2 regions of the Bradyrhizobium sp. USDA 3311 genome follow, and region 1 is predicted to be linked to the other one. Evidence: predicted binding sites of a transcription regulator. Region 1 holds the regulator's gene; the other holds the start of a gene.
The links. Region 1 encodes PhoB, which activates phosphate uptake and scavenging genes when phosphate is short. Its sites were predicted from a motif close to TGTCATNNANCTGTCAT; they were not measured.
Positions count from the first base shown of each region.

Region 1 (3,978 bases):
GCGTCGAGAAGGCGCTGCGCGGCGGCGCGCTGTGGAACGAGGTCAAGGACAAGCTCAACGCCTCCGGCCTGTCGCTCTCCGGCGGCCAGCAGCAGCGCCTCTGCATCGCCCGCACCGTCGCGGTGCGGCCCGAGGTGATCCTGTTCGACGAGCCCTGCTCGGCGCTCGACCCGATCTCGACCGCCAAGGTCGAGGAGCTGATCCAGGAATTGTCCGAGAACTACACGATCGCGATCGTCACCCACAACATGCAGCAGGCGGCGCGCGTCTCCGACAAGACCGCGTTCATGTATCTCGGCGAGCTGATCGAGTTCGACGACACCAGCAAGATCTTCACGTCGCCGAGCGACCGGCGCACGCAGGATTACATCACCGGCCGGTTCGGCTGAGGAGACGGGACATGGGTTCTGAACATACCGCAAAGGCCTTCGACACCGACCTCCAGGAGCTCACCCGGCTCGTCGCCGAGATGGGCGGGATCGCCGAGCGCATGATCGTCGATTCCGTCGACGCGCTGATCCGCCGAGACGTCGCGCTCGGCCAGCGCGTCGTCGCCACCGACACCGAGCTCGACGCGCTGCAGAAGCGCATCGAGGAGCGCGCCGTGCTCACCATCGCCCGCCGCCAGCCGATGGCGGTCGATCTGCGCGAGATCGTCGGCGCCATGCGCGTTGCGACCGATCTCGAGCGCATCGGCGACCTCGCCAAGAACATGGGCAAGCGCGTCGCGGCGCTGGAGACGGATTTTCATCCGCTCAAGCTGTTCCGCGGCCTCGAGCACATGACCGACCTCGTGCAGCAGCAGGTCAAGTCGGTGCTGGACGCCTATGCCGCGCATGATCTGCCGGCGGCGATGGCGGTGTGGAAGGGCGACGAGGAAGTCGACGCCATCTGCACCTCGCTGTTCCGCGAGCTCCTCACCTACATGATGGAGGATCCGCGCAACATCTCGTTCTGCATCCATCTGATGTTCTGCGCCAAGAACATCGAGCGGATCGGCGACCACGCCACCAACATCGCCGAGACCGTGTTCTACATGATCGAGGGCCAGGCGATCACCGACAAGCGGCCGAAGGGCGACATGACGACCTTCGCCACGACGGTCCCGAATACCTGAAGACTTAAGGAGCGACGACACCATGGGCGCACGCATTATGGTGGTTGAGGACGAGGAAGCTCTCACCGAGCTTCTCCGCTACAACCTCGAAGGCGACGGCTATGATGTGGAGACGGTGATGCGCGGCGACGACGCCGACACCCGCCTCAAGGAACACATCCCCGATCTGATCGTACTCGACTGGATGCTGCCGGGACTGTCAGGCATCGAGCTGTGCCGCCGGCTGCGGACCCGGCCCGAGACCAAGCAGCTCCCGATCATCATGCTCACCGCGCGCGGCGAGGAGAGCGAGCGGGTGCGGGGTCTTGCGACCGGCGCCGACGACTACATCGTCAAGCCGTTCTCGGTGCCGGAGCTCCTGGCGCGCGTGAGGGGCCTGCTGCGGCGCGCAAGCCCGGAGCGGCTCGCAACGGTGCTGGCCTATGGCGACATCGAGCTCGATCGCGACAAGCGCCGCGTCGCGCGCTCGGGCCGGCCGATCGACCTCGGCCCGACCGAATATCGCCTCTTGGAGTTCTTCCTGGAGCATCCCGGCCGCGTGTTCTCGCGCGAGCAGCTGCTCGACAGCGTCTGGGGCCGCGACATCTACATCGACGAGCGCACCGTCGACGTCCACATCGGCCGCCTGCGCAAGCTGCTCAATCTCGGCCGCGAGCAGGATCCCATCCGCACCGTCCGCGGAGCCGGCTACGCGCTGGATGATCGCTTTGCGAAGGCGGAGCAGACGTAGGGTTTGCAGGCGTTGGTTTAGCGGGCTACAGCCACACTCTCAGTGTCGTCCCGGACAAGCGTAAGCGCAGATCCGGGACCCATAATCACAGGGCGTGGTTGTCGCGCGAAGAAGGTAACTCCGAGTCCCCGTAGCCACATCTTGCGGTGGTTATGGGTCCCGGATCTGCGCGCGCTTCAGGCGCGCTTGTCCGGGACGACATCGAGTTTGTTGGGCCGTCAACGCGTGACGGCCGTCACTCGATTTCAGAACAAACTCACCGCGAGGGCTTCGCCGGTGCGCGCCGGCGATCCGCGGCGGGCTGATATGCCACGCGCGAGTGCTGCGCGCAGTAGGGCAGGCCCGACAGCGCCCTGCCGCCGCAGAAGAAGAAATCCGGGCTCGAGGGATCGCCGACCGGCCAGTGGCAGGTCGCCTCGTTCAGCTCCAGCAGCGACAGCCGCTGGCTCATCGGCACCACGTTGTCGTAGGTGACCGGTTCGGCCTCCACCTCGACCTCGAAGGCCTGCGCCAGCGCGGTGTTGCCGCGCGCAATGGGGCGGCTCACCCGCATCATGTGCTGCGCGGGGCGCGCCTTGCGCGGCCGCGGAGCCGCCGATGAGGGGCTCTTGGCGCGGCCGGATAGGCCGAGCCTGTGTACCTTGCCGATCACGGCATTGCGGGTCACGTTCCCGAGCTCGGCTGCGATCTGGCTGGCCGATAATCCGGCCTCCCAGAGCTTTTTCAACTGCTCGACGCGATCGTCGGACCAGGTCAAAACCGTCATTGCACCCTTTCCCTCGCCGTGCGGCTGCCATCCTGGCGCCTCGCGGCGAATGCCTAAGCCTCGAAAAACCCGTGCCGTCAGAATCCCTTAAGGCTCGCCGGGCGCGCCGATAACGCCCGAACGTCTACGCCGGTACATGAGGACTTAGAGGATCAGAAACACTGCACGAGATGTCGTATCTGACAAGCCAAACGCTACAATATGGCGTGACTCACGCGCAAGAGTCCGCCGACTCGCTTCCACATGTTCCGTGGCGAAAACCCCGCAATTTCGGCTCCGCAAGACTACGGATTCAGCGTTTCGCGAGGCTTTCGGGCGGCATTGACACCGGTTTCACCAGGCATAAGATAGTGTCACGTGCCGCCCTTAAAAGGCGGCACGTTTCGTTTTCCGGGCCGGTCAATGGTGCGCTGCGTGAGCGTGTTCAGGCCGTCCGCAACATCAAGTGATCGTCATGACTAACAGCGCAGCGCCGCATTTGCTTCCCGTTTTCGCCAGATCCGACCTCGGTTTCGAGCGCGGCGAAGGCTGCTGGCTGATTGCGACCAATGGCGATCGCTATCTCGATTTTACCTCGGGCGTCGCCGTGAACGCGCTCGGCCATGCCCATCCCGCGCTGGTCAAGGCGCTGCAGGAGCAGGCCACAAAACTCTGGCACATGTCGAACCTGTTCCAGAGTCCGGACGGCGAGAAGCTCGCTGCGCGCCTGTGCAATGAAAGCTTCGCGGACTTCGTGTTCTTCTGCAATTCCGGCGCCGAGGCGCTGGAAGGTGTGATCAAGCTGGTCCGCCATCATCACTTCTCCAAGGGGCATCCGGAACGTTACCGCATCATCACCTTCGAAGGCGCCTTCCATGGCCGCACGCTGGCGACGCTGGCTGCGACGGGATCTGCAAAATATCTCGAAGGTTTTGGTCCGCCGATGGATGGCTTCGACCAGGTCCCGCATGGCGACATCGAGGCCGCGAAGAAGGCAATCGGTCCGCAGACCGCCGGCATCCTGATCGAGCCGATTCAGGGCGAGGGCGGCGTGCGTTCCGCAACGCCTGCGTTCCTCAAGGCATTGCGCCAGCTTTGCGACGAGAAGGGCCTGCTGCTCGCCTTCGACGAGGTGCAGACCGGCATGGGCCGCACCGGCGATCTGTTCGCGCATCGGCGTACCGGCGTCACACCTGACGTGATGTCGCTGGCCAAGGCGCTCGGCGGCGGCTTCCCGATCGGTGCGATCCTGGCCACCGCGGACGCGGCGGCCGGCATGGGTCCCGGCTCGCACGGATCGACCTTCGGCGGCAATCCGCTCGCGATCTCGGCTGCGAATGCCGTGCTCGACGTCATGCTGAAGCCCGGCTTCTTCGATCACGTGCA
Region 1 covers NZ_JBSSFI010000001.1:969,333-973,310, reverse strand. Annotated here, with positions in the region: gene pstB (phosphate ABC transporter ATP-binding protein PstB) at 1-389, shown strand, start outside; gene phoU (phosphate signaling complex protein PhoU) at 401-1,117, shown strand; gene phoB (phosphate regulon transcriptional regulator PhoB) at 1,140-1,847, shown strand; gene ACVWW6_RS04740 (GcrA family cell cycle regulator) at 2,104-2,613, opposite strand; gene ACVWW6_RS04735 (aspartate aminotransferase family protein) at 3,068-3,978, shown strand, end outside.

Region 2 (3,978 bases), 3.6 Mb from region 1:
CCGCACCGACTTCCTTGTCCGATGCGGTGACGCCGCGCGCGAGCAGCTTGCTGTTGATCGCAAATGTCATCTCGCCGGGGATCAGCGCCATCAGCGCGTCGCAGATGGTGCGGCCCGCCGGCCCATGCGGCTCGCGATGGCCGGCGGTCAGCGAAAGGCCGTGATCGTCGAACGCCTCCGGCTCGGCAACCACGACCTGCGCCAGCGGATATCGCGCCTTGATCGCGGTCGCGACGCCGGCGATCAGGCCGCCGCCGGAGGCCGGTGCCACCACGATGTCGGGGCTAAGGCCCAGCGTTGCCATGTCGTCCGCGATCTCCCGGCCGGCGGTGCCTTGGCCAGCGATCACGAAGGGATCGTCATACGGCCTGACCAGCGTCGCGCCGCGCTTCTCGGCGATGCCGCGCGAGATCGCCTCGCGGTCGTCGCGATCGCGGTCGTACAGCACGACCTCGGCGCCGTAGGATTTGGTGCGCTCGCGCTTGGACAGCGGCGCGTCCGCGGGCATCACGATGGTCGCCTGCATGTCGAGGATCTTGGCCGCGGCCGCCACGCCCTGGGCATGGTTGCCGGAGGAGAAGGCCACGACGCCGCCGGCGCGCTTGTCCTGCGGGATCGAGGCGACCTTGTTGAAGGCGCCACGGAACTTGAAGGAGCCGGTGCGCTGGAGCATCTCCGGCTTCAGGAACACTTTTGCGCCGACGCGCTCGTTGAGCACGGGAAAGGACAACAGCGGGGTGCGGATGGCGAAGGGCGCGATCACGCGTGCTGCGGCATCGATATCGGCGGGGCCGATCGGAAGGGGCTGTTCGGTCATACTCAACCTTATCGCGCCCATTGAGCGACGGGCAAGACACCTCCCCGCGAGGATTTTTCTTCTTCAGGCGACGAAGCGTGGCTGTTCCGCGCCGTTCCGGCCGGGCAGCACCGCGCCGACCGCCTTTATGCTGTCGATAAAGGCCCTCGCCGAGGCTTCCCAAGTGTAATTGGCAGCGAATTCGACGCAATCCTGCCGGGAGATGCCGAGCGCGGTGAAGCAGGCATTGCGCAGATCGTGATCGAGGGCCCCGACCGGCGCATCGCCGATCACGTCGCGGGGGCCCTTCACCGGGAAGGCCGCGACCGGCAGCCCGCTTGCCAGCGCCTCGAGCAGGACCAGGCCGAACGTGTCGGTCTTGCTGGGGAACACGAAGACGTCGGCGGCCGCGTAGATGTCCGCCAGCGCCTCGCCGTGCTTCTCGCCGAGGAAGATCGCGTCGGGATAGGCCTCTTCGAGCGAAGCCCGCGCCGGGCCGTCGCCGACGACCACCTTGGTGCCCGGCAGCTCGAGGTCGAGGAACGCCTCGAGATTCTTCTCCACCGCGACGCGGCCGACCGAGAGGAACACCGGGGTCGGCAGGCAGAGATCGATCGCGCGGGGATGGAACAGATGCGTGTCGACGCCGCGCGGCCACAGCACGACATTGGCAAAGCCGCGCTCGGTCAGCTCGCGGGCGAGCGCCGGGGTCGCCGCCATCACGGCGCGGCTGGGCGCATGGAAGCGACGCAGCGCCCGCCAGATCAGGGATTCCGGAACCGGCACACGGGCGCGGACATATTCAGGGAAGCGGGTGTGGAAGCTGGTCGTGAACGGCAGCTTGCGCTGGCGGCAATAGCGGCGGACCATCAGGCCGATCGGCCCTTCGGTCGCGATATGGATGCTGTCGGGACGGGCTTCCGCGATCAGCTTGGCGATCCGCGCCGGACGCGGCATCGCGAGCCGCACGTCGCGATAGCTCGGCATCGCGAAGGTGCGGAACGATTGCGGCGTCAGGAAATTGAACTCGACGCCAAGACCTTCAACGCTAAGACCTTCAACGTTAAGCCCTTTGGCGGCGTCAGCAAGCTTGGTTAGCGTCCGAACCACACCGTTGACTTGCGGGTGCCAGGCGTCGGTCGCGACCAGGATGCGCATCAAGCGGCCCTTGCTGCGACCTGCGGGACGGCCGCCGGCTTTTGCGCCTGATCCGCCCAGGTGATGATCTCGAAATGGCCGTCGTCGTGCTCGACCAGCGCGGTGCAGCTCTCCACCCAGTCGCCGCAGTTCATGTAGCGGATGCCGGCCTCGTCGCGGATCACGGCATAGTGGATGTGGCCGCAGATCACGCCGTCGGCGTCGTGACGGCGCGCTTCGGCGGCAAGCGCCTGCTCGAACGCGCCGATATAGTTGACGGCGTTCTTGACCTTCTGCTTGGCCCATTGCGACAGCGACCAATAGGGCACCTTGAACATGCGCCGGAAGAAGTTGACGAAGCGATTCATCTGGATCGCGAAGTCGTAGGCCTTGTCGCCGAGATGGGCGAGCCAGCGCGCGTTCTGCACCACGAGGTCGAAGATGTCGCCGTGGATGACGAGATAGCGCTTGCCGTCCACGCCGGTGTGGACGGTGTTCTCGACCACGTCGATGCCGCCGAAATGCGTACCGTAATAGTTGCGCAGGAACTCGTCGTGATTGCCGGGGATGTAGATCACCTTGACACCCTTGCGCGCCTTGCGCAAAAGCTTCTGCACGAGGTCGTTATGCGATTGCGGCCAGTGCCAGCTCGATTTCAGCGCCCAGCCGTCGACGATGTCGCCGACGAGATAGATCGTCTCGGCGTCATGGTAGCGCAGGAAGTCCAACAGAAGGTCGGCTTGTGAACCGCGGGCTCCGAGATGAACGTCGGAGATGAACAAGGTGCGAAAGCGCCTTTCAGGGCTTTCGTCACTCACATCGTAGCTTCCCATGCGACAGCCTGTAACAATATCCCGTGACAGGGGGATGACCGATTGAACCTTTGAGGCACCCTCAGATACGAATCAAACCTCGCCTCGCCCTCCCCGCGAATATCAGTCGCATGCGACAATCAGGCGACACGAAGCGGCCATGGCTGTCCGCAAAAGCCCGGTCCCCGTCGCCTTGTTGGTTAACGGCCGGGGCCGGCGCGCAGCTCGAAGCCGGCGTCAGTAAAATTTGTGAAAATGATGGATCGGCCCGTGGCCGTGGCCGACGCCGAAGCGGTCGGCAGCGGCAATCGCGGCGCTGATCCAGGCCTTGGCGTTGCGCACCGCCTGCTCGAGAGTCTCGCCCTTGGCGAGACCCGCTGCCACGGCGGAGGACAGCGAACAGCCGGTGCCATGGGTGTTTTTGGTCGCGACGCGGGGCGCGGCGAGCGCGATCGTGCTTTCGGACGTGACGAGATAGTCGATGCTCTCGGCGCCCTCGCCGTGTCCGCCCTTGATCAGGACCGCACGGCAGCCGAGCGCCAGCAGCCGGCGCCCCTGGCCTTCGATCCCGGCCTCGCTGGCCGCGGCGGGCTCGCCGAGGAGAGCTGCCGCCTCCGGCAGGTTCGGCGTGATCACCGAGGCCAGCGGCATCAGTCGCATGCGCAGGGCTTCCACGGCTTCGGACGCCAGCAGGCGGTCGCCCGATGTCGCGACCATCACGGGATCGAGCACCACATGGCGCGGCTTCCAGTGCGCCAGCGCGGCTGCGATCGCATCGATGCTGGCGGCCTGGGCCACCATGCCGATCTTCACCGCGCCGACGTCGAGATCGGAGAACACCGCATCGATCTGCGCGGTGACGAAATCAGCCGGCACCGCATGAATGCCGGTGACGCCGCGCGTGTTCTGCGCCGTCAGCGCCGTGATCGCGGAGGCGCCGTAGACGCCGAGCGCCGCGAAGGTCTTCAGATCCGCCTGGATGCCGGCGCCGCCGCTTGAATCGGAACCTGCAATGGTGAGAGCCACGGGCGTCGTCATCGCCGGATACATTGGTTTGAGAGGGACACCGCCATGCCTGTCCTAGCGTGCCGCGGATGCGCCAGCAAGCCGGGCCGGCCGCGGGCGCCGCGACGAGCTAACCTATGCCGGTCCGGCCCCGGCGAATCAGCCGGATAAAGGCCCGGCCGCCTTGTCGTCCCGCGAGTGTGCACATCCCGCGAAAATATGCCTTCG
Region 2 covers NZ_JBSSFI010000001.1:4,550,879-4,554,856, reverse strand. Annotated here, with positions in the region: gene ACVWW6_RS21550 (threonine/serine dehydratase) at 1-817, opposite strand, end outside; gene ACVWW6_RS21545 (glycosyltransferase family 4 protein) at 881-1,954, opposite strand; gene ACVWW6_RS21540 (UDP-2,3-diacylglucosamine diphosphatase) at 1,954-2,766, opposite strand; gene thiD (bifunctional hydroxymethylpyrimidine kinase/phosphomethylpyrimidine kinase) at 2,983-3,783, opposite strand.
Region 2: ACVWW6_RS21540 (UDP-2,3-diacylglucosamine diphosphatase) is a predicted target of PhoB. The motif match lies at 2,790-2,806, and genes of this name have one in related genera.